Regions from separate parts of the Rhizobium sp. N621 genome, predicted to be linked through region 2. Evidence: riboswitches for the same ligand, from Rfam matches in the RefSeq annotation. Region 2 holds a riboswitch; the other holds the start of a gene.

Region 1 (14,910 bases), 1.2 Mb from region 2:
GCGCCGGCAGGGGAAAGGGCGAAACCGCGCTTGGTAGCCGAGACCTCCGCCAGCCCGGCTAATTCCGCGCGCAGCCGGCCGATCTCGACGCGCAGCCGGGCGCGATGCGATTCATCGGCATGCTTGCCGCGGAAGGCGCGTGCGATCAGCGCGCCCCGCGACACATCCGCCGGCCAGGCTTCGGCAAGCGCACGAGCGAGCGCGAAAAGCACCGGCCGGCTCGCGAGCGGCACCATCGCGCCGGCGGCGCGCACGACATGGCGGCAGGCGTCGACGACGAGCGTGCCGCCGGAAAAGAGCGCCTCCACCTCGGCAAGCAGCAGCGGCTGGTCATGCCCGCGAGAAACCAACCGCGCCGCCGGCAGATCGAGCACATGTCCAGCGGCTTCGACCTCCGCCGTCAACACGGGCATATTCGCCCGCTCGGCCGCAAGCTGTGCCCGTTCGAGTGCTGCGCGGGCCGCATGCGTGCGCAGGCGCCGAACGGCGATGCCGGCCGCAACAAGCTCATGGGCGGCCCGCAAGGCCGGCGGCAGCGGCGTCGGGTCGAGCGCGGCCAGCGCCTGCTCGGCTTCGTCAAGGCGGCCGATCAGCACCAGCCGACGAATGGCGATATTGCCGGCATGGGCGGCGTTGACCCGGTCGCCATGCGCTTCCAAAACCTTGCGCGCCGCCTCCAGCGTCTTCGGCGGCCAGGTGAGATCGCGCGAGACGAGCGCGATTTCTGCCTCGGCGACGACACAGCGGGCGCGAGCCACCGCCTCCCGCGGTCCGAAAGCACGCACGGCACTCTTCAGCAGCGCCTTGGCGCGAATGAGGTCACCGAGCTGTGCCATGGCGATGCCGCGTAGCGCCAACGCCGGCGCATCGTCGCGCAGCGCCACCCGTTTCAGCGCGCCGAGCGTATCGCCCGATGCCAGCGCCTGCGCAGCAGCCGTAATCAGCGAGTCCATTCAAATCCCGTCACACTTGTCACTCCCGGCGTTTGTCCCTTCGGCCGTAATCTTCGCTCAACGGCAGGCAACCGAGCCGGATGCTACGACGAGAGACAGGCAAAGGAGAAGACCCATGACGGCAATGCTGAACGCAACCCGCGAGCAATGGCTGGCGGCGAGACTCGATCTGCTCGAGGAGGAAAAGGAACTGACGCGGCAAAGCGATGCGCTGGCGGCCAAACGCCAGCAGTTGCCGCGTGTGAGGATCGACAAGGACTACCGCTTCGATACCGAAGGCGGCGGTGCTTCGCTGAAGGATCTGTTCGGCGGGCGTTCGCAGCTCCTGATCTATCATTTCATGTTCGGGCCGGATTACAGCGCCGGATGCCCCTCCTGCTCCTCGATCGCCGACGGCTTCAACGGCTTCTTCGTCCACCTGGAAAATCACGACGTCGCCTTCTGGGTCGTCTCGCGCGCGCCGCTCGCAAAGCTTGAGGCCTTCAAGCGGCGCATGGACTGGAGCTTTCCCTGGGCTTCCTCGGCCGGCAGCGATTTCAACGCCGATTTCAGCGTCTGGTTCAGCCCGGAGCAGCAGCGTCTCGGCGAGATCGAATACAACTACCGTCGCGAACCGCCCGCCTCGGAACCGCCGGCGGGCAAGGCCGTGCCGGAATGGCAGTCGCGCGGCAGCGACGAACCCATCGTCCAGATCGCTTCGATGACCGGCACCGACGTTCCCACCTACACCCGCGACCGCCCCGGCGTCAGCGCCTTCGAACTCATCGATGGCGCCGTCTACCACAGCTATTCCAGCTATGCGCGCGGGCTCGACGGGCTCTGGGGCATGTATCAATGGCTCGACCGCGCGCCGAAGGGCCGCAACGAAATCGGCATCTGGTGGCGCCACCACGACCGCTACGGCAAGGAGTGACTGTCATGGCACTCTTCGCTCACGTCCCGAAACGGGCTGACGCCAACCCCTCCCTCGACACAGACAACTGGCTGTCGCTCGCCGCCGCCGCTGACGAACCCGCCGGCGAGCCGGCCAAACCCGCTCTCGCCGCTGATTTTCTGTCTCTCGCCGCCGCCCCGACCTTCGCGATCATGGCGCTGCTGACGGCCGCAACCGGCAGCGCCGACGTGATCTGCACCACCACGCCCGATAACTTCCCGCTGACCGGAATGGTGCCGATGTACCTGCTGATGACCGGCTTCCACCTGGCTCCGTGGCTGCGCCTTGTCAGTGGGGGCATGAAGCGATGCTGATAGTTCACCCGCTCGCCTGTGCTCGTCACACGAACGGAGGAGAGGGCGTGCCACACGGCATGCCATACAAACCTCCAGCATCTGCACCATCCAACCCGCCTACCAAAACCGGTGCCGGCTGCCCAGCGCCAGCCGCCGGCGCGGGTACGTCCTCGGCGCAGCGGCGCCGATCGCCAGCACAGCAACCGCGATGAGACCGAGGAGGAGCGGCGCCGAATACCTGTGCCGCGATCGGAGCCCGCCATCGATCCGGGCGGCGTCGGTGGAAGGCCAGTAGAGATTGCCGTCGCTTTCGGCGGCGCGCGGCGCCCGCTTGAAATAGGCGGCCATCAGCCGGCCGAGAGCCCTGGCGGCAAGATGGGGCGCCAGCAGATGGGCAAGCCGCGTCGCAGTGGTGACCACGCCGACCGTGGTGGTGGCGCGCGGCGACCTGGCGACGCCGACAATCGCCTCGGCGACGCGGCGCGCATCGAGAACCGGCGGCGGCGCGGTGACCTGGCGGCCGACATAATTGGCGCCACGCCTGAGGCCCGGCGTATCGACAAAGGCGGGATAGACGTCGCATACGTGAATGCGCGGCGTGTCGGCCACCTCCGCCCGCAGTGCTTCGGAGAAGCCGCGCAGGCCGAACTTGCTGGCGCTATAGGCCGCCGCTTCCGTGAAAGCGGAGTTCCCGAATGACGATCGCTCCTTGCGTATCGGCGCGCCGGCCCGGGAAAGGCGACTCATTTCCCGCCATTTACGAGCGTTGCCTCGCGTGCCGCTTCAGCAAGCGTCGCCTGCCAAGCGCGCCATTCCATTCCGGTTGTGATTGTCTTGCGCACCAAAACTATGCGATGACCGATCCATCATGAGATGCAATGGATAAAGGCGCGGCATGAAGAAAGTCGGTTTTCTCTCGTTCGGGCACTGGACGCCCTCGCCTCAATCGCAGACGCGTTCGGCGGGCGATGCGCTGCTGCAGTCGATCGACCTTGCCGTGGCGGCCGAGGAGCTCGGCGCCGATGGCGCTTATTTCCGCGTGCACCATTTCGCCCGGCAGCTCGCCGCGCCCTTTCCACTGCTTGCCGCCGTCGGCGCCAAGACCAGCCGGATCGAGATCGGCACCGCGGTCATCGACATGCGTTACGAGAACCCGCTCTATATGGCCGAGGATGCCGGTGCTGCCGATCTCATCGCCGGAGGGCGGCTGCAACTCGGCATCAGCCGCGGCTCGCCTGAACAGGTGATCGACGGCTGGCGTCATTTCGGCTATGCGCCGCCGGAAGGTCAGAGCGAGGCCGAGATGGCCAGGCATCATGCCGAAGTTTTCCTCGAAGTGCTGCGCGGCGAAGGCTTCGCCAAACCGAACCCGCGGCCGATGTTTCCGAATCCGCCCGGCCTGCTGCGTCTCGAGCCGCATTCGGAGGGCCTGCGCGAGCGCATCTGGTGGGGGGCGAGCTCCAACGCCACCGCCGTCTGGGCAGCCAAGCTCGGCATGAACCTGCAGAGCTCGACGCTTAAGGACGACGAGACCGGCGAGCCGTTCCACGTCCAGCAGGCCGACCAGATCCGCGCCTATCGCGACGCCTGGAAGGAAGCCGGCCACACGCGTCAGCCGCGCGTCTCGGTCAGCCGCAGCATCTTCGCGCTGGTCGACGAACGTGACCGCGCCTATTTCGGCTACGGCAACGACGAGGGCGACAAGATCGGCTTCATCGACGAGAAGACCCGGGCGATCTTCGGCCGCAGCTACGCCGCCGAACCTGACGTGCTCATCAAGCAGCTTGCGGAAGACGAGGCGATTGCCGAGGCCGACACGCTGCTGCTCACCGTGCCCAACCAGCTCGGCGTCGCCTACAACGCCCACGTCATCGAAGCGATCCTCACTCACGTCGCTCCGGCGCTCGGCTGGCGCTGACGGCGAGGCTTGTTGGCGCGAGCCTTCGATTTGGGCGGTGGTGACGCGAAACGGCAGCTGTCGCCGACCACCATCATTTCGATGCGCCCGGGACCTAACTGGCGCGGCCGACGTTGATGGTGCGAGCCTTGAATCGGTCACATCGCGACCGAGTTAAGGCTGCAGTTGAATCGCTCGAGTTGCCTTCATGCCGCGCACGAACCTGAACGATATCCTGATCTTCATGGCCGTCGTCGATGCCGGAAGCTTTATCGCCGGCGGCCAGGCGATGGGCCTCTCCCGTTCGGCAGCGGGAAAGGCCGTCACCCGTCTGGAAGAGCGGCTCGGCGCGCGCCTGCTCAACCGGACCACGAGGACACTGAGCCTGACCGATGAAGGACGAGTGTTCTATGACCACGGGCTGCAGATCCTGGCATCGGTCGACGAGGCGGAAGCGAGCATTGGGGGGCAAAGCGGTGTGCCGCGAGGCGTGCTCAGGCTCGCCGCTCCCGATGTCTTCGGATCGCTTGTCGTGCTCCCTTTGCTCGAAAAATATCTTCGCACCTGGCCTGACGTGCAGGTCGAAGTGAGCTTCACCGATCGCCCGGCCGACAACCTCGAGGATGGCTTCGATCTGGCGATCGCGATTGGCGCGACGCCGTCGGCGGCCGACAGCCGGTTGATCACGCGCGTGATCGCCAGTGACAAGGCGCTACTCTGCGCCTCGCCCTCCTACCTCACCCAACGCGGCATGCCCCGCGATATAGCGGATCTCGCCGCCCATGACTGCCTGTTCTTCACCAGCCGCGGCCAAAGGCAGGGTTGGCGCTTTCGCAGCGGCGGCGGCTGGATCAAGGCCCAGGGGCGCAGCCGCCTGAGGCTCGACAGCGGTGAAGCCGTTCGCGACGCCGCCCTGGCCGGCCTCGGAATCGCCCTTCTTCCGGACTTCGTTGCCGCCGCCGATTTGACCGCCGGCCGTCTCCGGCAGGTCCTGCCCGACCTCGAAACCGACGACACGAAGATCGTGGCGCTCTATCCCGACAAAGGCGTATTGGAGCCGCGGGTGCGCTGCTTTATCGATCTGATGATCGAGGAAATCGGATAAGGCTAGAGCCTGCGCGGGGGACTCATGCCATGGCCTTGTCAAAACCACGGAAGCTCTTGAGCGCCAGCGGAGCGAGAGTCGCGGCGAGATAAGCGAGCCCGCAGAGGAGCACCGCTGAACCAAGCCCGATCGTGCTGATCAGCGCGCCGCCGACGAGGCCCCCGAAGGGGATGAGGGCAAAACAGAGGGCGGTATTCATCGCGGTGACGCGCCCGGTTAGCGGCTTGGGGATACGCTCGAAGATCACCGCCGACAAAATGGGGTTGAGGAAACCCGAGGCAAAGCCCGCGATTGCGAGCGTCGCAAAGACGGAGCCGAGCGCCGCATCGACCGCGAGCACCAGAAAGCGCGGAAATCCGGTCAGGAGGAAGGCCACGGTATAGACGATCAGACGCGGCATGCGCTCGCCGATGACAGCGGCGATCGCCGCGCCCGCGATGGAAGCGCCGGAGAAGGCGGCGAACATCGCTCCGAGCAGTTCCGGCCCATGACCGGCGTTCTTCGTCCAGACGGGCAGCAGCACGGCGTGATAGGCCTGATCGAGCAGATTGGTGATCGCCACCATGGTGACAATGCTGACGAGCACGGCGTCGCTGCGCAGAAAGCGCCAGCCTTCCCGGAGATCGTCGACATAGGAAGGCACCCTGCCCCGCCGAGCGTCCAGCGCGGCGGGCAACTCCGGAGCGCGCCGCCTGCCGGGTATGCCGGTCGCGACGACCAGCGCTGCGGCGGCGAAGGTGGCGGCGTTGACGAGGAGCGCCTGCCCCGGGCCTATCAGCCCGATCAATGCGCCGGCGCCGGCAGCGCCCACCGTCGAGGCTAGCCGTTCGATGGCGCTGGAGACGCCGGTCACCCGTTCGAGCGGCACGGCCGCCAGCGCAGCGATATCGGAAACCATCGCTTGCTTGGCGGCATCGGAGGGGCCTCGCAGCACCCCCATGACAAAAACAACGGGCAGCAGCACCGGCACGGTCAGCATGCCGAAGAGATCGACAATCGGCACCAGCCCGACCACAATAACGGAAGCAGTGTCGCAGATGATGGCGATGCGCTTGGCGCCGATGCGGTCGATCAGCGGCCCGCCGAGCGCCTTGGCGAGCACATAAGGCAGCATCTCCATCATCGCCGTCAGACCGGTCAGCACGGGGCTGCCTGTAGCGCTCAGCACCAGCCAGGGAATGGCGATGGTCGATAGCCGGGTGCCGGAAAGCGAAAGCGTCTCTGCGGCGGCAAGCGCCAGGAAAGGCTTGCCTTTTCTCACGTCCCGTCCTCTCGCTCGCGGTGCGGCAGGCGGCCCGGATAGGGGAAAGCGTGCAGCATGACATAGAAAGGAACCATGTCAGGATTCCGGGAAGCGGCCTCCCCCAATGGTGGGGCGGCCCGCATGGCTTCCAGGATGATATCGCTCAGCCGTTTCGTCAGGGCCTCGGCCTGTTCCGCCGTCATCGGGATGATGATGTCGTCGGCCGCCGTCGCCCTGCGCCATTCCGCTGGCAGCTCGGCATATTCCTCCAGCGCCTGCTGCATCTGGCCGACCTGCAGCGAGAGGGCCGCCTGGTTGAAGGCCATGTCGAGATCGAGCGCCTCGCCTTCGGCTTCGCTCGGGGGAGCCGAGGTCAGCTCATGGCTGGCGCGCCACCAGCGGTCGCGCCGGGAGGCATGCGGCGCTTCCTCGATGAAACCATATTGGGCGAGCTGGCGCAGATGATAGCTCGTCGCGCCGCTGTTCAGGCCGAGCCGGACGGCGAGCTGCGTCGCCGTGGCGGGGCCGTCGATCCTCAGCATGCCGAGCATGCGCAGCCGGACGGGGTGGGCCAGCGCCTTCAGTGCGGTCGGTTCGGGCACGACACGGCTGACTATGCGCGAGGCAACAGCATCTGCGGCAGGTTCGGAGTTCTGCTCTTTCATGATCCCATCATATAATCGCAAACATATCTTTGCAAAAGCTTCTTTGCAAACTCTCTTCCTAAGGAATATTTGAAAACGATCTCCGGCAGTGGCTGGAATGATCACGCGCCATACGAGTGATTAACAATCATGATTCTTGTGAGCGCCAAACATGGCATGGCGGGCGCATTCGGGCAGCGCCATCTCGGGCTCAATCCTCGGCCAAAGTGAAGACGGCACAGGGCTCGGCGATGCCGCGCAGGGTGTGCTCGCCGAGCCGCGTCAGCGCGGCCTCGGTATTCGCAGCCACCGCGCCTGAGATCAGCACGCTGTGGCCGAGCGGCTTGCAGAGCCCTTCCAGCCGGCTGACCAGATTGACCGCCGGGCCGATGGCAGTGAAATCTAGCCGGTCGGCGGCGCCGATATTGCCCCAGAGGATTTCGCCGAAATGCAGCGCCGCACCGAAGGGCAGCGGCGCCAGCCCCTGCGCCCGGCGCATCTGGTCGAGATGGACCATGCCGGCGCGGCAGGCGGCGACAGCCCGAAGCGCCGCCTCGCAGGCCTCCCGATCAGCTCCGGCCTCGTTGCCGGAAGCGGCGGTGACGGGAAAGATCGCCAGCACGCCGTCGCCGATGAATTTCAGCACCTCGCCACCGAAGGCGTGCACGGCGCCGGCAACGCGGTCGAAATAAGCATCGAGCGCTGAAATCATCGCCTGCGGCTCCGTCACCTGAGAAAGCGCGGTGAAATCCCGCAAATCGGCGCAGAGAAGAGCGGCGCGAATGGTCTCACCGGTGCCACGGGCAAGCGCACCCGACTGAACCCGGGCCGCACTGCGCCGACCGAGATAGGCTTCCAGCAGTGCTGCCAGCGCCTCCCGCGCCGCAAGGGCTGCGAGCGGCGCGGCGGCAAAACGCGCGATCTCCTGCAGCCGCGCGGCTTCATCAGGAGGAAATTCGTCCGCCCCCGTCCCCCTGCCGACACCCGCCCAGCCGAGCATGGCGCCGTCCCGTGAAGCTCCAATCCTCTCCTCCCAAACCGGCCCGAGCCCGGCCAGCCATTCGCGCCCGGCATCGCTTTGAGGTGCGGCGGCAAAACCCAGCGCCTCGATGACGGCTCCGGTTTCGGCCCGCCACAGCCAGGTACGCCGCGCGATGATCGGATGCGGCACCGAAAGTGTCAGCGCGCCGCCGGAAAGCGCCAGGCCATCGGCCAGCAGCCGGCGCCCGAGCTCGGCCAGAAACCGTTCGGGACCGGGCGAAGCCGCAGCCTCGTCAATCAGCCAGGCAAGAGAGGAAGGCAGATCCATGGGTTAACATTGGCATTGCAACAAGACCTGGGCAACCCCCGGACATCAACCCACGGACACTCCTGCAACTTCTGAGGAGGTCTCCGGTCTCCGCCTGTTGGCAACCAAAATCTCCTCCGTCATCCTCGGCCTTGTGCCGAGGATCTGAGATGATCCAATTATGCATATGAAGAACGGTGGTCGTCCAAACAATTGCCCTGGTCAGATACTCGGCACAAGGCCGAGCATGACGGAGGAGATTTTGTCGGCAAACTGAGGACACCTCTGGTGTCCGGAGGATCTCCTATCGGCACTTGCTCCCGCCGAGTCCCTCCGCAACCCTGTCAACCCCACCGCCCGACAACTCTGTGGAAAACCATTCGCCACGGTTGAAAACAACCGAATAAACACGTTTAAATTGCGCGACATTGATTCGATTATGTGCCAGCTTGTCATCAGCGATTGAGGGGTTGCGATGGGCACGACATACTGGCCGAAAGACCCGCTTGACGGGAATGACATGACGCTGCTGACGTCGATCCTTCGGCGGTGGTGCGCGCGCTATGGGATCGAGTTCACGGCCGAGGAAAGCAAGCGGAAGGCGAAGGAACTCGTCGAATGGTTCGAGTTCGGCGTCAAAGATCCGGCCGAGCTCGAAGAGCTGATCGACGGAAAGCACTGGCTCGTCAGCCGCATCTGAGCGCGGTCGTTATTTCAACAGATAAAGGCCGGGCGAAACATCGCACCGGCCCTCGTTCGTCCGCTTCTGTCAAAGGCTTTTAGTAGTCATCCCGCCAGCGGCGTTCGCGGTCCCAGCGCCGCTCATAGCGCCAACGCGGGCCATCCCAATCGCGATGACGCCGCTCCCAGCCCCAGCGGGGCGGACCGCCATAGAAAGCTACAGGCGGCGGGCGGCGCCAGTTGTGCCGGCATTCGCCCCAGCGGGTCAGGTGCCAGCCGCGACCACAGGCGTAGTCGACCTTTGTGACAGTGCTCTCAACCTTGATTGACCCGATCGGCATCGCCTGAGCTGTGCCGATCGAGAGGCTGCCAGCGAGCAAGGCAGCCGCGATAGAAAGTGCCTTCATCGAAAACTCCATTTCATCCAGCCGCAATCACCTTAGGACCGCCAAATTGAACTGGAGATGAACTGCACGTTCATGTTTACCGACGAAAAAGCAGCACTTTTTTGACCGCGGCGGATCGTTCTTCCCGCAGCGTCAAGCGCTTGAGGAACATCCCGCCGCCTGCCGAAAACCGTTCATCTCCTGCCGTAAAATGGATCTGGACCAGGGTTCCGCCCGGCGGCGACCTCGGTGAGCCGCCCGAGGTAATGCGCCCAGCCTTCCTCATGGCCAGCGCATTGCTCCGCACTCGGCAGGCCGCTGTGGGTGAGCCGCAAAAGCGTCCCGCCTCCCTGCTCGATCAGGTCGATCTCGACCAGACTCGATCCCGGCGGCACCACCTCGCTGCCGTCCCAGCCGAAGCTGTAGGCAAGCCGATGCACCGGCACCACCTCGCGAAACGAGCCGCGCGCAAAGCGGGCGCCGGTGACGTTGACGAGATAGAGCCCACCGGGCTCCGGCTCGACCTCGGCCTCCGTCCCCATCCAGCGCAGGATCTTCTCCGGATCGGTCATCAGCGCAAACACCGCCGCCGGCGGCGCCGCAAGATGCGCCTCGCGGCGCACGACGAAAGATTCTGGCATGTCTCTCTCCCATGGTTGCCGCTCGGTCTCGGGGAACGACGTATCATGCTGTATTGACGTGGGTGTCCTCAATGGGAGCATGTAGGCGGAAGCGTGCGCTGAGCAAGGGCGGGCATCCTGCAGCACCCTTAGGTGAGACCCTCACCGGCCTCGGCGCGGCAACCTCCGAGCTCCCTCAGCCTGAGGCGCGCAGCCCGCAGGGCGGAGCCTCAAAGGACGCGCTCCAACGCCGCTCCTTGCTTCCATCCAATGTCAGCGCGCCCGCGTCGTCCTTCGGGGCCCCTACGGGCACCTCACAGGATGAGGCTCTCTTGAGGTTGAAAACCGCACCCACCCGAAAATATCTTCCCTATTGCCAGCTCGCCGCCTTGCCCCTATTGTCCGCGCCGTTCTCAGGGCGGGGTGAAAGTCCCTACCGGCGGTATGCAGTTTCAGTTGCGAGCCCGCGAGCGCCTTCCTCGGAAGGGTCAGCAGATCAGGTGAGATGCCTGAGCCGACGGTCATAGTCCGGATGAAAGAGAACGTGCGCTGCTGCTGCCCTCCAGGCTGGCGGCGGATGCTCGTGATCGCCTTGGGTGACGTGTCTGTACGCCAAAGGAGATTACCATGACACCCACCCGTTATGCCTTCGTCAAAGCCGGCTGGCACGCCGATATCGTCGACCGTGCGCTTGAAGGCTTCCAACAGCTTGTTCCCGCCGAACAAATCGACGTATTCGACGTCCCCGGCGCTTTCGAAATGCCGCTGCTGTCGCGCGATCTTGCCGCGACCGGACGTTATGCCGCCGTCATCGCCGCCGCCTTCGTCGTCGACGGCGGGATCTACCGCCACGAATTCGTCGCCCAGGCCGTCGTCGATGGCCTGATGCGTGCAGGCATGGATACGGGCGTGCCGGTGCTATCCGTTTCGCTGACGCCGCACCACTATCAGGAAACCGAGCATCATACGCAGATCTACCGCGCCCATTTCGTAGAGAAGGGCCGCGAGGCGGCACGCGCCGCCCTGATGATCGGCAAGACACGCGCCGCTCTTGCGGCGTGAAGCAGGTCGCGCAAAAGTGTGCAGCGGTTTTGCGCCAACGACATGCGTGAAAACAAAAACCTAAAGCGCAAAAAGCGAATCTGAAAGATCGCGACGCGCTTTAGCAGCCGCGCGACAGGCGGCGGGATCGGCCCGCCGTCTCTTCTGCACCGATAGAATAATTGATTCGACGCCCCTAACGCGCTGTGGTCCACTCGACCCCGACATGTATCGCCATTCTTAATGCGTCCAAACCCTGAGGAGCTGAAGATGAGCAATGCAGTGCGCAGTGAACCCCCCACCGAATCCGCGAGAACACGACCGGTCGACACCAAGCTCGAGGTGGTCGTCATCCCCGTTTCCGACGTCGACCGCGCCAAACGTTTCTATGACGGCCTGGGCTGGAGGCTCGACGCCGACTTTGCCAATGATGCCGATTTTCGGGTGATCCAGTTCACCCCGCCGGGCTCCGGCTGCGCCATCATCTTCGGCAGGAACGTCACGGCCGCCGCCCCCGGCTCCGCGCAAGGGCTCTACCTCATCGTCTCCGACATCGAGGCCGCGCGGCGCGATCTCATCGCCCGCAGCGTCGAGGTGAGCGAGGTCTTCCACGACGCATCGGGCGTCTATGCCGGCAAGGACGAGCCCTATCTCTTCGGGCGCCTGCGCATCGCCGGCCACGACCCCGAGCACCGCAGCTACCGTTCCTTTGCCTCGTTCAAGGATCCCGACGGCAATGGCTGGCTGTTCCAGGAAGTCACCACCCGCCTCCCCGGCCGCATCGACGCCGATGAGACGGCCTTCTCGACATCGAGCGACCTTGCGGCGGCACTCCGCCGCGCCGCCCAGGCCCACGGCGAACACGAGAAACGCAACGGCGGCAAGTATGATGAGAACTGGCCGGACTGGTACGCCGAATACATGGTCAGCGAACAGGCCGGCAGGCAATTGCCGTTGTAGGTGGCGGCGGCAGACGTTGGGAGCACCCGGCTCGCCTTCAAACCCCTCATGGCGGGCTTCTTTCCTTTTAAGCGTGCCGTGTTCCCCCTCTGTCCTGCCGGACATCTCCCCCACAAGGGTGGAGATTGGCAAGTGGCCTGACCGTCGCTCCCTCCCAGCCGGCAGCGACAATCACGATGCTTTAGTTGTTTGGGGAAGCCGTTACGCCCAGCCGATCTCCCTCCTTGTGGGGGAGATGTCCGGCAGGACAGAGGGGGGTGCGACACGGTGTCCTCTCATTCCAAGTCGCGCCGCAGCCACGCCTCACCGATCGAATATATCCCGCCACTGCTTCTCGCCGATCAGACAATCCGTCGTCGGCGCGTCCGCAGCGATCCTCTCCACCCCAGGCGACGGAGAAATGCCGCTGATCTCGAGCACCAGCTTGCGGCGCACCGCGATGGCGAAATCCTCGATCTTGTGGACCGGCAGCACGAAGCTGCCGGGGCCGCCGATCACGCAATCGGCGTAATATTTGTCGAGCCCGCCGGGGGCATCGGAAGGACGCAGCATGATGGTCAGGCCGTTGATGATCATGCCTGACGCCACCGCCTTGTCGCGCGCGGGTATGACGGGATCGCCGGAATTGTTAGGGCCGTCGCCGGAAACGTCGATCACCTCGCGCCTGCCGCGAAAGGGACCGGTGGCGATCATGCTGGCGCCCTGATCGATGGCGGTGGAGATCGAGGTGCGCCGTTGCGTGGCAATCGGCCGGGCGTCGAGCTTGCCTGCAAAGGCGATCGCATCCGCCTCCGTCTCGATGACCTGCCAGTCGATCATCGAGTCCTGGACGACATAGCCCGCCCATTCGAAGTAGCTGATGGCGATGCGGCCGGTGAGCCCGCCCTTGACCGCATCGATGAATTCCTTGTGCTTGAGCGCCTCGACGTATCCATCGCGCTGAATGCCAATCTCTTCGAAATCCATTGACCGCGAGGTGTCGACGGCAAGCACCAGCGTCACATCAACCTCAGCTGGCACGGTTTCAGCGGCCGGCACGACTCCTGAAACACCCATGAGCACCGCAAGCGTTGTCAGCATCGGCAAATCCCCGCGCCACCCCAAGCCGACAGACTTTACCACAGCTTGGCCGGGGCAGGATGCACGGTGAGGCGCTGGGCTTCAATTTTCGGTGATGAAAATGCGTCGCGTCTCAACGGCACCGATTCCGAAACTCTCAATGCAATGGCAGCCACAGCGGGGTGTTCCATGCCTTAAGCGCTTCGAGGAAGACCTGCAGGCGCAAGGGCAGGAAGCGGCGGGTAGGATAGACGGCATGCACGAAAATTTCCGGCGACGACCACTCCGGAAGAAGGCGGATGAGTTCGCCTCTTCGAATCTGCTCGTCGCAATAGGTCGAAGGCAGGAGACCGATACCGTGGCCGCGATAAGTGAAGGCGCTGACCGCATCGAAGTCTCGGCTCGAGACCGGCCCCGACACACGCAGGTCCAGCGATTTGCGGCCGCTGACGAGATGCCATTCCGCTTCGCCGTTGCGGCCGTTCAGGAGTACGCAGCGATGCTCCTTCAGGTCTTCCGGTTTGGCGGGAAGCGCCCTGCCCTTCAGATATTCCGGGGCCGCGACCAGATAGCGCACGCTCTTGCCGAGCCGCTGCGCGACCATGGACGAATCCTTCAGGTCGCCGAAACGGATTCCGACATCGATATTCTCCGCAACCAGGTCGAGGAATAGATTGGTGACGAAGAGATCAACCTGGATATCGGGATAGGTCTTCAGGAAGGCGGATATGAACTCATAGAAGACCTCCTGCCCCAAGATGACTGGCACCGAGATCTTCAAGAAGCCTGCCGGCTTTCTCTGCGTTTCGCTCACCGCCTGCTCAGCATCGAGGAGGTGGGACAGCGGCTCGCTGCACCTGTCGTAATAAGCCCGCCCCTGCGCGGTAAGGCTGAGTTTGCGGGTCGTACGCTGTATCAGCGTAACGCCGAGCTGTTCCTCGAGCGAGGTCACTTTACGGCTGACGGTTGAAACAGGCATGCCGAGCGAATGGGCCGCACGGCTGAAGCTCCCGTACTGCGCCACCTTCACGAAGACTGCAATGTCATTAAGGTCCGCCATGCCCCACTTTTGCATCAATGCAAAAGAGAATCCAGATATTTCCATCTAATCGCGCAATCGGGTTTTCGCCATATTCACTCTGCGAAAACAAGCAACAGCTGATGGCGTCGCGATCGCGGCGGCCCCATCTCGAGCGACCTCGCCTTCGCAAGGCCCGCGTTGCCCGAACCAGATCAATGGAGTTCAACATGACTACGCATAAAACTGTCATCGTTACGGGCGCCTCCCAAGGTATCGGAGCAGGCCTCGTCAACGCCTTCGTCGAGCGCGGCTACAACGTTGTCGCCACCTCGCGCCAAGTCAGCGCTTCGGATGCTCTCAAGGCTTCCGACAGGCTGGCAATGGTCGACGGCGACATCGGCGATCCCGAGACCGCGGCGCGTGTAGCCAAAGCGGCGATTGACCGCTTTGGCTCGATTGACGCCCTCGTCAACAATGCCGGCATTTTCCTCACCAAGCCCTTCATCGATTACACGATGACGGATTTCCGTAAGCTCTCCTCTACCAATCTCGAAGGCTTCATCCACCTCACTCAGCTTGTCATCAGGCAGATGCTAGCCCAGAAGACAGGCGGCAGCATCGTCAGCATTACCACACCGCTGATCGACCATCCGATCGCCGGCTTCTCCGCCTCGGTTTCGATGATGACCAAGGGCGGCATCGATGCGATCTCCAAGAACCTGGCGATGGAATATGCGAGCGATGGAATCCGCGTCAACACGGTCGCTCCGGGCGTCGTCGAC
Region 2 (14,910 bases):
GCGACGACGGGCGTGGTGACCGGTCTTGAAGCGCTGGCCCGCTGGCGGACCGCGACAGGAAATATCAGTCCGGAGATTTTCATTCCGCTTGCCGAAAGATGCGGCCTCATCGATGCGCTCGGCGGTCACATGTTGAAAACATCGATCGAGCACGCCAAGAACTGGCCCGGTCTGGCGTTGTCCGTCAACGTTTCGCCGGTCCAGCTCTGCAATCCGGAATTCGCCGCCGAAGTGATCTCCCTCCTGCAGGACCTCGATTTCGATCCGAGGCGCTTGACATTGGAAATCACCGAAGGCGTCCTCATGACCAATCCGGATCAGGCGCGTCGATCGATAGATCACCTCAAGCAGGTCGGTATCAAATTCGCGCTCGACGACTTCGGCTGCGGCTATGCAAGCATTGGCGCATTGCGGCAGTTCGGCTTTGATCGGATGAAAATCGACCGCTCGCTGGTGTCTGCTCTCGACCAAGCCTCGAATGGTGCCGATGTTCTAAAGGCGACCATCTCCTTGGCGACCGCGCTGCAGATTCCCGTCACCGCGGAAGGCATCGAGAATATCCGCCAGGCAACGATCTTGCGGGAGGCCGGCTGCGACCAGCTGCAAGGCTATTTGCTCGGAAAACCCATGTCGGCGCTCGACATATCGAGCAAGCTTCAACAACAGGCAGCGTAATGCCGCGAGATCGCGCCAGCACGCTGCGCAGAGCTTCCGCGGATCTGCCGTCCTGAGCGGCTCACCACCGGAGATCCAGCCGGTCGAGCCCGTGGAAATGATAGACGTCCTTGACGACGGGCGTCTTCGCCAGCCTGAGGCCGGCAAGCCGTTCGAATAGGATCGGCAGCACGACGTTGAGCTCCAGCCGCGCCAGCGGTGCGCCGATGCAGAAATGGATGCCGGCGCCGAAGGAGAGGTTTGGCGCCTCGTTGCGGTCGGGCCGGAAGGCAAGGGGATCGGTGAATTTCGCCGGGTCGAGATTAGCGGCGGCGAGAATGAGGCTTACCTTGTCGCCGCGCTTGAAGGAGACGCCGTCGATCTCTGCGGGCTCGAGCGCCCAGCGCTGGAAGATGTGGACGGGCGCGCAGATGCGCAGGGTTTCCTCGACGGTGCGCTCCGTCGCCGCTTCGTCCCGGAAGAGTTCTGCCGGATCGCAGCCGCTGTCGAGGATGGTGCGCACGGAGTTGCCGATCTGGTGCACGGTTGCCTCGTGTCCGGCATTGAGCAGCACGATCGTGGTTGAGATGAGCTCTTCTTCTGTGAGGTATTGGCCCTTGTGCTCGGTGTGGATCATATGGGTCAACAGGTCATCGCGCGGCTCGGCCCGGCGTTCTGCGATCACTGTTCTCACATAGTCGGAAAATTCTCTGGCCGCCCGTTCGGCCTCCTCTTCTTGCCGGCGAGTGCGGCCGAACATGTACATGCGGACATAGGCATGCGACCAGGCGAGCAGCTGCGGCCCCATCTCTTCCGGGATGCCGATCATCCGGGCGATCATCGTCACCGGGATGATGTCGGCAAAGGCCGAGAGCAGCTCGACCTCGCCCTTGTCCGCGAAGCCGTCGATCAGCCGGTTGGCAAGCTCGGTAAGCTCCGGCTTCATCTTCTCGACATGGCGGGAGACGAAGGCGCGGTTGACGAGCGTGCGCAGCCGCGTGTGCTCCGGCGGTTCGAGCTCGAGCAGGGAATAACGTTCCGAGAGATCGAAGCTTTCAAGATGCGCCATCGGCTCCGCTAGGCCGAGCTCCTCGCGGCTGGCGATATGCAGGATCTGTCGGCCGAAGCGGCGGTCGCGCAGCAACCCGTTCACATGGTCGTAACCGGTGAAGAACCACTGTTTCTGCTCGGTCCAGTAGAAGGTCGGACAATGAGCGTGAAGCGCGGCGTAAACGGCATTCGGGTTGCCGTAGAAGGCCGGATTGCGGGCGTCCAGCGAGACGTGGCGGAGGGCGGGGTCGATCGAGAAAAAGGGCGGTATCGTCATGAACCGAAGGCTTAGCGGATTTGCCGGCCCTCGAAAAGATGTGGGTGAGGAGTGTTCGGCACGGAACGAGGCGCGCTCGATCGGAGGCGCCCACGGCTTTAAGATCCATGTCTAAACCCGGTGATTGATTCTGCTTTTTGACTTGCGGCTAGCCGGCCCGTGACAGCGCGCCCATCCGCCGCAGCGCCTCCACCTGGTCGTCGACCGTCGGCACGAGCTCGCCGGCGGTGGTGCTCGGCGTGGCCGGCGCCGGGGCCGCCGCTTCCTCTTCGCCGAAGGTGACCGTGCAATTGCGGCCGGCGGCCTTGGCCGCATAGAGTGCCCGGTCGGCGGCCGAGATCAGCTTGTCGATATTGGCTTCGATCGAGGAGGCGAGTGCAATGCCGATGCTGACCGTGACCGGAACGATCGCTTCGCCGGTGCTGACAGGAAGGCGGCAGAATTCGGTGCGGATCGCTTCGGCGATCGCCTCGGCTTCCGTCTGGTCGGCAACGGCCGCGAAGGCGGCGAATTCTTCGCCGCCCATGCGGCCGAAGATGTTGTTTGGAACATATTGCCGGGCCATGCGCGCGAAAGCGGTTAGCACGGCGTCACCGGACTGATGGCCGAAGCGATCGTTGACGCGTTTGAAATGGTCGAGGTCGAAAAGGATCACCGCGACCTGCCGCTGCTCGCCATGGGCTCTCTCCTGGATCGACTCGAAATAGCCGAGCAGACCACGGCGGTTGAGCACGCCGGTCAGGGAATCGGTCAGCGTCATTGCGCGCAGATGCCGTTCGGAGCGCTCCATCACCAGTCGGCAGGTGAGCGCGAAGGCGATGGTGAGCAGGAAGGCGCTTGCCATTGCCGAGACGCCGCCGAGATTGGTTGCCTCGATATCGCTTGGCAGCGTCACCGCCATCGTCAGCGCCGAGGCGAAACACAGGCCGCCCTGGATGACGAACACGCCCATCAGCTTGATGCGGGTGCGCTCGCGGCGCATGTCGCCGGCGGCGACCGCCATGGCCAATGCCGTGGCACCCGTCGCCGAAGCGAGATTATAGAGCACGACGCGGTTGGAATAATCGGTGTTGACCCAGGGCAGAAAGATCCCGGCCAGCCAGATTGCCGGCGGCAGCAGAGCCCACCATTCGATCTTCTTGCGGTCGAGTGCGAGAAAACCCGCTACCCAGGCGCTCTGGCCGAGCAGCGCGATGGCATTGCCCACCTCGATCGAGAGCAGGCTGGGAATTTCGCTGCGCAGCGAGATCATCGCAAAGCCGATGGCGGTCAGAAAGAAGCCGAGGCCCCAATAGAGATAGGCTTCATTCCTGACATTGTGGCGCCAGGCGACGAAAAGCACCAAAGCGAGCGTCATGGCCTCCGAACACCAGATGGCGAGACCTGTAGCGATATTGAACACGGCAGCAACCCCTTGCCCGTCGACCTTGTCTGTTGGCCCGCATCCTTGCGGAGGAAGTTCGCCAGTTCCTTAATGTCGTTGCACTGCGGCATGATTTTCGGCCGGTATCTGGCGATAGGCTTTCCGTCGGGTAAACGTGCGTGAGCGCTGCCGAATGGAGTAACCTTTCCTTCATCCTGTCATGGAGAAAAGCGGGGGCAGACGCCATCGAAGGCTCGCGCCCATCAGGCGTTTGCGAGATAGAGGCTGCCGGCTTCGAAACCTCGCCGTCTTGCCCCGCCTTCTTAACGTTATCCCAAGGCGTGTCTTGAAGAGGAGGGCAGGGACACTCTATGTAGGGATAAGACATTTTCTTTGATTCCCGGTCTGCCGGCATGACGTTGACAAAGGACGCACATGAGAAACCCAGTTGATACCGCAATGGCCCTCGTGCCGATGGTCGTGGAACAGACCAACCGCGGTGAACGCTCCTACGACATCTATTCCCGTCTGTTGAAGGAACGCATCATCTTCCTGACCGGCGCCGTCGAAGATCATATGGCGACGCTCGTCTGCGCCCAGCTTCTCTTCCTCGAGGCAGAAAACCCGAAAAAGGAAATCGCTCTCTACATCAATTCGCCAGGTGGCGTCGTCACTGCCGGCATGGCGATCTACGACACGATGCAGTTCATCAAGCCGGCTGTTTCGACGCTCTGCATCGGCCAGGCCGCGTCCATGGGCTCGCTGCTGCTGGCGGCCGGCCATAAGGACATGCGCTTCGCCACGCCGAATTCCCGCATCATGGTGCACCAGCCCTCGGGCGGCTTCCAGGGCCAGGCCTCGGACATCGAGCGCCACGCTCGCGACATCCTCAAGATGAAGCGCCGGCTGAACGAGGTCTACGTCAAGCACACCGGCCGCAGCTACGAGGAAGTTGAAAAGACGCTCGATCGTGACCATTTCATGGATGCGGACGAGGCCCAGGATTGGGGTGTGATCGACAAGGTTCTGACGTCACGCCTCGAGATGGAAGGCGAGCAGGCCTAGTAATTAATTGGGATGGTGTTTTCCTCGCCACAGTTCTATCTCATTTGTGATCGAACAAGGCTTTCAACTGGCGACGAAGACGCTAATAGTAACTATTAATGCTATGTTGAATTTTTATGACATAGCATTCGGCATTCGAAGGGGAATTCGTTGCCGCCGGAACCTGGACATGGTTGATTGGGACCGGTTCGTAGCCCCTGAAGCCCTTCTCGGCAAAGGCTCCGGAAACGGAGTGCCGCCAGGAGCTGATAGAGTGGACCGCGATTTCGCCTTGAAATGCGGCGTGCTGGAAGGAAAATGATATGAGCAAGGTCAGCGGCAGCAACGGCGGCGACTCCAAGAACACCCTCTATTGTTCGTTCTGCGGAAAGAGCCAGCACGAAGTCCGGAAACTGATTGCCGGACCGACCGTCTTCATCTGCGATGAATGCGTCGAATTGTGCATGGACATCATCCGCGAGGAAAACAAGTCCTCGATGGTCAAGTCCCGCGACGGCGTTCCGACGCCCCAGGACATCATCAAGGTCCTCGACGAATATGTCATCGGTCAGCGCCAGGCGAAGAAGATCCTGTCGGTCGCCGTTCACAACCATTACAAGCGCCTGGCGCACGCCTCCAAGAACGGCGAAGTCGAGTTGGCGAAGTCGAACATCATGCTCGTCGGCCCCACAGGCTGCGGCAAGACCTATCTTGCTCAGACGCTCGCCCGCATCATCGACGTTCCCTTCACCATGGCCGATGCGACGACGCTGACGGAAGCCGGTTATGTCGGTGAGGACGTCGAAAACATCATCCTCAAGCTCTTGCAGGCCGCTGACTACAATGTCGAGCGCGCCCAGCGCGGCATCGTCTACATCGACGAAGTCGACAAGATTTCGCGCAAGTCCGACAATCCGTCGATCACCCGCGACGTCTCGGGCGAGGGCGTGCAGCAGGCGCTTCTGAAGATCATGGAAGGTACGGTCGCTTCCGTCCCGCCGCAGGGCGGCCGCAAGCACCCGCAGCAGGAATTCCTGCAGGTCGACACGACGAACATCCTGTTCATCTGCGGTGGCGCCTTCGCCGGCCTCGACAAGATCATCTCCGCCCGCGGCGAGAAGACCTCGATCGGTTTCGGCGCCACCGTCAAGGCCCAGGACGACCGCCGCGTCGGCGAAGTCCTGCGCGAACTCGAACCGGAAGATCTGGTCAAGTTCGGCCTCATTCCCGAGTTCATCGGCCGTCTGCCGGTTCTGGCGACACTCGAGGATCTCGACGAGGACGCGCTGATCCAGATCCTGTCCGAGCCGAAGAACGCGCTGATCAAGCAGTATCAGCGCCTGTTCGAGATGGAAGATGTGGAACTGACCTTCCACGAGGATGCGTTGCGCGAAATCGCCCGCAAGGCGATCGTGCGCAAGACCGGCGCCCGCGGCCTTCGTTCGATCATGGAAAAGATCCTGCTCGACACGATGTTCGAGCTGCCGACGCTGGAAGGCGTGCGCGAGGTCGTCATCTCGGAGGAAGTGGTGCGCGGCTCGGCGCGTCCGCTCTACATCTATGCCGATCGTCAGGAAGAAAAAGCCAACGCTTCCGCGTAATCTTATGGTTTTCACACCATTATTTTAAGGGGCTTGCCATGGGCGAGCCCCTTTCTATTTGAAAAACCATGCGAGGCGCTGTTAGTATTTTGGCGGTGGGAACTGGAGCTTGCCCTTGCCGATGTTGCGCAGGGGGCGGTGCTTGGCAATGATGCAGTGATTCCGTGAGTGTATTGCTGGCGTTGTATTTAGCCGGGTCGGAAGTGGTAAGCGCCGGTCCAGCCACGCGTTTCATAGTGCTGGTGTTCCGTTGTAACAAAGCTGTCATATCCGGGGAACGCGGGCGTTAGCGTGGCTTGAAAAGCGTAGTCAGAACCTCCACTTGTAGGCCAAGTGAGAGTGCCGGCCGATCCCAAGCGGTCGTGCAGAGAGCCCGGTAACGGGACGATGGAAAGGACAAAAAATGACGAAGAAAACGTCTGTAGCGAGCAGCACTGCCTACCCCGTTCTGCCTTTGCGTGACATCGTGGTTTTCCCGCATATGATCGTGCCGCTGTTTGTCGGACGGGAAAAGTCGATCCGTGCGCTCGAAGAGGTCATGGGCTCGGACAAGCAGATCATGCTGGTGACGCAGATCAACGCCAGTGACGATGATCCGGACCCTTCGGCGATCCACAATGTCGGCACCGTGGCAAACGTGCTGCAGCTCTTGAAGCTTCCTGATGGCACCGTCAAGGTTCTGGTCGAAGGCCGCGCCCGCGCCGAGATCGACACCTATACGAGCCGTGAGGATTTCTATGAGGCGCTCGGCCATGTGCTCGAGGAGCCCCATGACGATCCGGTCGAGCTGGAAGCCTTGTCGCGCTCGGTCGTTTCCGAATTCGAGAGCTATGTGAAGCTCAACAAGAAGATTTCCCCTGAAGTGGTCGGCGCCGCCAGCCAGATCGACGACTATTCCAAGCTCGCCGATACGGTCGCCTCGCACCTGTCGATCAAGATCACCGAGAAGCAGGAGATGCTGGAAACCACCAGCGTCAAGCAGCGCCTCGAAAAGGCTCTCGGCTTCATGGAAGGCGAGATTTCGGTCCTTCAGGTCGAAAAGCGCATCCGCTCGCGCGTCAAGCGCCAGATGGAGAAGACCCAGCGTGAGTACTACCTCAATGAGCAGATGAAGGCGATCCAGAAGGAGCTCGGCGACGGCGAGGAAGGCCGCGACGAGATGAGCGAACTGGAAGAGCGCATCGCCAAGACCAAGCTGTCCAAGGAGGCCCGTGAAAAGGCCGATGCGGAGCTGAAGAAGCTGCGTCAGATGAGCCCGATGTCGGCCGAAGCCACCGTCGTGCGCAACTATCTGGACTGGCTGCTCGGCATTCCCTGGGGCAAGAAGTCGAAGATCAAGGCCGATCTCAACAACGCCGAAAAGATCCTCGAAGCTGATCACTTCGGTCTCGACAAGGTCAAGGAGCGCATCGTCGAATATCTGGCCGTGCAGGCCCGCGCCACCAAGATCAAGGGCCCGATCCTCTGCCTCGTCGGCCCTCCTGGTGTCGGCAAGACCTCGCTCGCCCAGTCGATCGCCAAGGCGACCGGCCGTGAGTATGTCCGCATGGCGCTCGGCGGCGTTCGCGACGAAGCCGAAATCCGCGGTCACCGCCGCACCTATATCGGCTCGATGCCCGGCAAGGTCATCCAGTCGATGAAGAAGGCAAAGAAGTCCAATCCGCTCTTCCTGCTCGACGAAATCGACAAGATGGGCATGGATTTCCGCGGCGACCCGTCCTCCGCCCTGCTCGAAGTGCTCGACCCGGCGCAGAACTCGACCTTCATGGACCACTATCTGGAAGTCGAATACGACCTGTCGGACGTGATGTTCATCACGACGGCGAATACGCTGAACATCCCTGCACCGCTGATGGACCGCATGGAAATCATCCGTATCGCCGGTTACACCGAGGACGAGAAGCGCGAGATCGCCAAGCGGCACCTGCTGCCGAAGGCTATCAAGGAACATGCGTTGCAGCCGGAAGAATTCTCGGTCAGCGACGACGCCCTGATGGCGATCAGCCAGCAGTATACCCGCGAAGCCGGTGTCCGCAGCTTTGAACGCGAATTGATGAAGCTCGCCCGCAAGGCGGTCACCGAGATCATCAAGGGCAAGACGAAGTCCGTTCACGTGACGGCCGCCAACATCGCCGACTATCTCGGCGTGCCGCGCTTCCGCCATGGCGAAGCCGAGGGCGAGGATCAGGTCGGCGTCGTGACCGGTCTTGCGTGGACGGAAGTCGGCGGCGAACTGCTGACCATCGAAGGTGTGATGATGCCGGGCAAGGGCCGCATGACGGTTACCGGCAATCTGAAGGACGTCATGAAGGAATCGATCTCGGCGGCGGCCTCTTATGTCCGCTCGCGCGCCGTCGATTTCGGCATCGAACCGCCGATGTTCGAAAAGAACGACATCCACGTGCACGTGCCGGAAGGTGCGACGCCGAAGGATGGTCCGTCGGCCGGTGTCGCCATGGCAACCGCCATCGTCTCGATCATGACCGGCATCCCGGTCAACAAGCATGTGGCCATGACCGGTGAAATCACCCTTCGCGGCCGTGTGCTGCCGATTGGCGGTCTCAAGGAAAAGCTGCTCGCAGCGCTTCGCGGTGGCATCAAGAAGGTGCTGATTCCGGAGGAGAACGCCAAGGATCTGGCGGAGATTCCGGACAATGTGAAGAACAGCATGGAGATCATCCCGGTCTCCCGGATGGGCGAGGTGATCAAGCACGCGCTGATCCGGCGGCCGGAGCCGATCGAGTGGGATGGCACGGTGGAAACGCCTGTCATCACGTCGGTCGAAGGCCTTGATGATACGGGCGCAACCATAGCGCATTGAGTGGCGTTTGCCACATTTGTGCCCTATTAGCGCAAAAGACGCGAAAAGGCTGGCGGAAACGCCAGCCTTTTTTGTGAAAACGTCATGGAGACGCTTGCTTTTCCTTGATTTGCAGGGCTTTTGGGTTCCCGGCGGGCCTGATGAAACCTAATCTGCGCCTAGCTTAGATTTGAGTCGTTTCATACCATTTAGAAAGGGGTGGAAACATGAACAAGAATGAACTCGTGTCCGCAGTCGCCGAAAAGGCAGGACTGACGAAGTCTGACGCGGCTTCCGCTGTTGACGCGGTTTTCGACGTTGTCCAGGCCGAACTCAAGAACAAGGGCGACATCCGCCTCGCTGGTTTCGGCAGCTTCACCGTTTCTCATCGCGCTGCAACGAAGGGCCGTAACCCGTCGACCGGCGCTGAAGTCGATATCCCGGCTCGCAACGTGCCGAAGTTCACGCCCGGCAAGGGCTTGAAGGACGCCGTCAACGGCTGATTTGATCGTCCGCCGGCCGTAAACGAGAATGGCTGAGCAGGATTTCGAGGGGTTCGGCACTGCCGGACCCCTTTTGTTTTGCGCTTGCCGCAAGAAGTGCTTTGTTTTACGAACGTGCTGTTCTCAGGGCGGGGTGAAAGTCCCCACCGGCGGTAAGGGCTGCGGCCCGAGCCCGCGAGCGCCTTCCGAAGCTTTGGCCGGGGAAGGGTCAGCAGATCCGGTGCGATTCCGGAGCCGACGGTATAGTCCGGATGAAAGAGAATGAGCATGGCCGCGAGCGAGCAGAGGACTGCCGGCGTCTGCGCGCCGTTGACTCATGCGTCCTGATTTATGTTGGTCGCCTGCATAACTCCTCAAATCGGAATCGATTTAAGGATGAAATTATGCAGCAATTAAAAGCGCTACAGCGTCCTTTGCGCGTCTGGAAAGACGCGCGGCGCTGTAGTTCTGGATGGAAGACATGAATCAGAATTCCCTTACAATGCCGCGTTCCCGCGCCATTGCCGGCGCCGTTTTCATGGTGCTTGGAGGCGTCGCCTTCTCGCTGCTCAACGTCGTCACCCAATGGCTGACCATGAAGCTTGCCTTTCCTCCAGCCTCCGCAGCCTTCTGGCAATATGCCTTCGCCTTCCTCTTCTCCTTGCCCTTCCTGCGCAAATCCGGCCTTGCTGCTATGCGGACGGACTATCCCTGGCGCCACGTCGTGCGCGTCGTCTTTGCCGCGCTTGGTGTCGAGGCCTGGGTTTCCGGTCTTGCCTCGGTGCCGATCTGGCAGGCGATCGCGCTGGTCATGACCTCACCCTTCTTCATCATTCTCGGTGCCCGCCTGTTCCTCGGTGAGCGCGTCGGCCCGGCCCGCTGGGCAGCGACCGGTGTCGGCTTTGCCGGCGCGATGATCATCCTCCAGCCATGGTCGGACAGCTTCACCTGGGCAGCGCTCCTGCCGGTGCTCTCGGCACTGCTCTGGGGTGCCTCATCGCTCATCACCAAGAGCCTGACGGGTATCGAGAGGCCGGAGACCATCACTGTCTGGCTGTTGGTGCTGCTGACGCCGATCAACGGCGGTCTGGCGCTTGCCGCGGGTTTCGCAGTGCCGACAGGCACGACACTCGCGCTCTTCCTTCTGGCTGGCCTCCTGACGGTCGTGGCGCAATATCTGCTGACCCTAGCCTATGCCAGCGCCGACGCCGCCTATGTCCAGCCCTTCGATGACCTGAAGCTGCCGCTGAACGTTCTCGCCGGCTGGCTGTTCTTCGGCTATGCGCCCGCCGGCTATCTGTGGTTGGGCGCTGCACTCATTCTTTCCGCGTCGCTCTTCATCATGAGAAATGAGATGCGTCGGGAAAAACAGGCAGCCTGACGCCGACTCTCTGAAATCCTGCCGGTCGTCATGTCTCCGTCATGCGTAAAAACGGGGAGAGGGGACGCGCCCTGCGAGAGGCGAGCGGGGGACGGGGAGGTTGCGGCTTGGTCCCTTCGCCCCGCGAGCGGGGGTCCGAAGGACGGGTCGAGACGAGTGGCTCGACCCCGGTCGGTGGGGGTAGCCGGATGAGAGGCTGTTCTCGTCTCGCCGTAGTCCTTACGAAGAACCTCCAGCGCTACCAGCGCTGATGCACATGCGGCGCGATCAGCCGCTCGTAGATCTCGCGCGTTGCCGCCATGACATCCGCTGAAAGCGGCGCAAGGTCGGCGGCAGCCGCGTTGGCTCGCGCCTGTTCGGCATTGCGGGCGCCGGGGATGACGACGGTGACCGCATCGCTCATCAGGATCCAGCGCAGCGCAAAGGCGGCCATGGTGGCGCCGGCCGGCACTAGCTTGCGCACTTCCTCGACCGCCTGCAGCCCGACCTCGAAGGGTACGCCCGCAAAGGTCTCGCCGACATCGAAAGCTTCGCCGTGGCGGTTGAAATTGCGGTGGTCGTCGCTGGCAAACTGCGTCTCGCGGCTGATCTTGCCTGAGAGAAGGCCGCTTGCGAGCGGCACGCGGGCGATGATCGCCACGTTCCTGCGGCGCGCCTCTTGGAAGAACAGGTGGTCGGGGCGCTGGCGAAAGATGTTGTAGATGATCTGGATGCTGACGACGCCGGGATATTCGATCGCCTTCAGCCCGTCCTCGACCTTTTCGACGCTGACGCCATAGCCCTTGATCTTGCCGGCTTGCTGCAGCGTATCCAGGCTCTCGAAGATCTCAGGCTGGTAAAGCACCTCGCGCGGCGGGCAGTGCAGCTGCACGAGGTCGAGACTGTCGACCGCAAGATTCTCCAGGCTGCGGTCGATGAAGCCTTCGAGATTGGCCTTGCTATAACCTTCCGCGACATGCGGGTTGAGGCGGCGGCCGGCCTTGGTCGCGACCATCGGGCGCTCGCCGCCGCGCGTCTTCAAGACATCGGCAATGATCTTTTCCGAGCGTCCGTCGCCGTAGACATCCGCCGTGTCGATGAACGTCATACCGGCATCGAGCGCGGCATTCAGCGCCACGCGCCCATCCGCCTCGCTGATGTCGCCCCAGGAGCCGCCGATCTGCCAGGCGCCGAAGCCGACATTGGTGACGGTGAAGGGCATGCGGCCAAAAGCATGGTGTTTCATGAACATCTCCCCGGTTATGAAAGACACTGGCCTATCAGGCGGGCAACTGTGCGGCAATTGCCGATCCGGTCTTGATCGGTCGCCTCGATCAAATATCGTCCGCAGATAAGGCTTCAACCGCAATGGATGGAAAGGAACGATTATGGAGATCAAACCCGCCGGCTCTCGCCCTTCGACGAAACCGCCGGCCGACTACTTTACCGGCGCCGTTCGCCAGGATCCGCTGATCGAGCCGCCGGCGCCGGCCCGGGTGAGGGCAACCTCCGTCACCTTCGAACCGGGCGCCCGCACGGCCTGGCACACGCATCCGCTCGGCCAGACGCTGATCGTCACCTCAGGCAAGGGCCTCGCCCAGAGCTGGGGCGGGGATATCCGCGAGATCCGCGCCGGCGACACTGTCTGGTTTGCGCCGGGCGAAAAACACTGGCACGGCGCCGGCCCGGACACGGCGATGACGCATATTGCCATTCACGAGGCATTGGACGGCAGCCATGTCGACTGGATGGAAAAGGTCAGCGACGATCAATATTCCGGCAAGGCGTGAGCTGATCAAAGCCGCTTCAGGCAATAGGAAAAATGCGCATGTGATTCGACCGTCAGGAATTCGAATTGCCAGCCATAATCCTTGCAGAATTTGGTAACCGCCTCGACGACACCGTAGACGATCGGTTTGACCGTGTTGCCGGTGCAGAAATCGTGGCCGGCAATGCGTCCTGTCCGCTTCACCTTCTTCTCGCAGAGCAGGAGCTCCTGCCAGGTGAGCTCGAAGGAATGGTCGGTGTCGATATAGGCCCAGTCGAGGAAGTCGTCCTCGAATTCGGCGAGCTTGTCGAGCGATGTGCCTTGCATCAGGTGCAGCCGGCCGGCCTTGATCTCGGCCGCGAAATTCGTGTGAATCGCGTCGAGCCCGGAGCTGTAGCGATCCATCGACCAGGGATCGATGAGATAAAGCTGCGCCGGGCGATTCTTTTCCAGGATCTCCGCCGTATATTCGCCGAAGGCTGCGCCCACTTCGACGCCGATGCCGCCATTCGGGATCCGGTAGAGCAGTTCGCCGCGATCCGGCAGCAGGCGGGCGTTTTCCATATGATGGGCGCTGAGCGGGGTGCGCGGCATGCTCGCCCGCAGCGCCTGCCTTTCTTCACGTGTCTTCATCTCTGATCTCGGGATTGGGGCGGCTGACGGCCCTGATGCGGTATGACGGGAACGTAGGAGCAGCCGACGCGGATGACAACGGCATGACAAGAATTTGCTTCTTCCGGACAAAAGGTTAAGTTTCGCCTGTAAATGACGAAAGAGCCCTGGGAGGAGCGACTTCATGAGACGGATGTGGCCCGAAGAGTTCAATGCCATCATTGCCGATGCCGAAGAAGTGATGCTGGAATCGTCCGCCGAGCCTGGCGCCGGTGAGCCGCTGCATCGGAAAGCGCTGAAGGCGCGAATCGCCATGGAAGATTACGAGCGAATCTGGCCGCTCGCCGAGATGCGTTTCCGGTTGGGTGAGGGACCGTTCGTCGGCAAGGCCATCACGCTCATCACCACTAATCCCCATTACCATCCCTGGCATCCAAAGGATGGCGGCAGCGTCGAATCCGTCTCCGACAGCGGCCGCCACTACAGGACCGATTACCTCGTGGTCCATTTCCTGCTCGACGACGTAAGGGAAACCTCACCCGCCTGAGGGGCTTCCCCGGTGTCGCCAAACGGCGACGCCGGGGATGCTGACGCCGAGTTGATCCTTCACCCTGATGACAATGGCGGCGCTATCGCTAAGCTCCCCGAACGATCCTTGCCAATTGGAGGTTCCCATGACGGGCAATGTGCTGGATATTCCGGTCAAGACGGTGGATGGTCGACAGACCACGCTGAACGAATACAAGGGCAGGGTGCTTCTGATCGTCAATGTCGCCTCGAAGTGCGGGCTCACGCCGCAATATGAGGGGCTTGAAAGACTCTATGGCGAAAAGCGCGAGCGCGGCTTCGTCATCGCCGCTTTCCCCGCCAACGACTTCAAGGGCCAGGAACCCGGCACCGACGCCGAGATCCTCGATTTCTGCACCACCACCTACGACGTCACTTTCCCGATTTTTTCTAAGATTTCGGTCAAGGGCGAGGCCCAGCACCCGCTCTACCGGCAGCTGACCAAATCGGGCGTGAAGACGACGGGCGAGGGTCCGATGCGCGAACGCCTGAAATCCCACGGCATATCAGGCGGCGACGAGGATGACATCCTCTGGAATTTCGAAAAATTCCTGATCGGCCGCGGCGGCCAAATCGCCGCCCGCTTCGCGCCCGATGTGACGGCAGACGATTCGCGGCTGGTTTCGGCGGTGGATCAAGAGCTGGCGAAGGGATGATTTGCTAGGAGCCGAGCAGGATCTTCAGATCCCGAGCACGGTCACAAGCGGGGGCGTAAAGTCCTTGAAACCCAGTCTCGGCTGGTCGCACCTTCTGTCAAACTTCGTCTTCGGTACGTGGCGTTGGCAGTTCGGATTCGTTTTGAACGCGTATCCGGGCAGGCTGACATATGTGGCGCTTGGCGCGCCAAGGGCGATCGCGATGCACAGCGTCAATGCGGAGCATAGAGTTCTCATGGCACCCCCCGGCGCCGTTAAGCCTTCAACTGCGGAGACTTCCGGGCGACGAATAGTCTCACTTTTGCCCGCCCCCATCCATTCGCCCAATAGGAGGTGGCGTGCCGGCGGGGGATAGTCCGTTTTGGTGGAGCACTGGCTTTCAAGGAGCGGCGCATTTAAAGCTGCCGGGCGCCTCGGCTGGATAGGCTGTGCAACTGGAATTGCAAATATGGTGACGAATCAATGCGGGCGTCTGTCTGCGAAGCCTCGGCATTATCCAGCTGTTTGGCACTTTGTAAAAAATGGTGGGCGATGAGAGACTCGAACTCCCGACATCCTCGGTGTAAACGAGGCGCTCTACCAACTGAGCTAATCGCCCATCGCTGGCGAAGCCGGATCGGCCTGCTGCGTTGGTGGCCGTGATCTATGCGGATCGCGGCAAAACCGCAAGAGTGTT

Evidence for each region. A riboswitch is a leader RNA that binds a small molecule or an ion and turns the genes downstream of it on or off. The one in region 2 is predicted to bind FMN.
Region 1: it holds a riboswitch for FMN, as region 2 does, so the genes downstream of both, AMK00_RS13775 (6,7-dimethyl-8-ribityllumazine synthase) here and AMK00_RS08045 (DMT family transporter) in region 2, are expected to answer to the same signal.

What each region holds. Positions count from the first base shown of each region.
Region 1 covers NZ_CP013495.1:2,808,536-2,823,445, forward strand. The annotation lists gene AMK00_RS13715 (hypothetical protein) at 1-953, opposite strand, end outside; gene AMK00_RS13720 (DUF899 domain-containing protein) at 1,069-1,866, shown strand; gene AMK00_RS13725 (hypothetical protein) at 1,872-2,201, shown strand; gene AMK00_RS13730 (SDR family NAD(P)-dependent oxidoreductase) at 2,301-2,930, opposite strand; gene AMK00_RS13735 (LLM class flavin-dependent oxidoreductase) at 3,079-4,101, shown strand; gene AMK00_RS13740 (LysR family transcriptional regulator) at 4,289-5,185, shown strand; gene AMK00_RS13745 (MFS transporter) at 5,208-6,446, opposite strand; gene AMK00_RS13750 (ArsR/SmtB family transcription factor) at 6,443-7,093, opposite strand; gene AMK00_RS13755 (adenylate/guanylate cyclase domain-containing protein) at 7,284-8,381, opposite strand; gene AMK00_RS13760 (hypothetical protein) at 8,836-9,060, shown strand; gene AMK00_RS13765 (GCG_CRPN prefix-to-repeats domain-containing protein) at 9,140-9,448, opposite strand; gene AMK00_RS13770 (SRPBCC family protein) at 9,622-10,068, opposite strand; FMN riboswitch at 10,453-10,595, shown strand; gene AMK00_RS13775 (6,7-dimethyl-8-ribityllumazine synthase) at 10,675-11,109, shown strand; gene AMK00_RS13780 (VOC family protein) at 11,359-12,048, shown strand; gene AMK00_RS13785 (DUF1194 domain-containing protein) at 12,352-13,128, opposite strand; gene AMK00_RS13790 (LysR family transcriptional regulator) at 13,265-14,167, opposite strand; gene AMK00_RS13795 (SDR family NAD(P)-dependent oxidoreductase) at 14,356-14,910, shown strand, end outside.
Region 2 covers NZ_CP013495.1:1,647,488-1,662,397, forward strand. The annotation lists gene AMK00_RS08010 (bifunctional diguanylate cyclase/phosphodiesterase) at 1-675, shown strand, start outside; gene AMK00_RS08015 (cytochrome P450) at 737-1,981, opposite strand; gene AMK00_RS08020 (GGDEF domain-containing protein) at 2,130-3,383, opposite strand; gene clpP (ATP-dependent Clp endopeptidase proteolytic subunit ClpP) at 3,780-4,409, shown strand; gene clpX (ATP-dependent Clp protease ATP-binding subunit ClpX) at 4,712-5,989, shown strand; gene lon (endopeptidase La) at 6,393-8,810, shown strand; gene hupB (DNA-binding protein HupB) at 9,017-9,292, shown strand; FMN riboswitch at 9,408-9,559, shown strand; gene AMK00_RS08045 (DMT family transporter) at 9,744-10,652, shown strand; gene AMK00_RS08050 (aldo/keto reductase) at 10,891-11,877, opposite strand; gene AMK00_RS08055 ((R)-mandelonitrile lyase) at 12,020-12,421, shown strand; gene AMK00_RS08060 (class I SAM-dependent methyltransferase) at 12,427-13,032, opposite strand; gene AMK00_RS08065 (hypothetical protein) at 13,196-13,558, shown strand; gene AMK00_RS08070 (glutathione peroxidase) at 13,686-14,234, shown strand; gene AMK00_RS33560 (hypothetical protein) at 14,259-14,471, opposite strand; tRNA gene AMK00_RS08080 (tRNA-Val) at 14,757-14,832, opposite strand.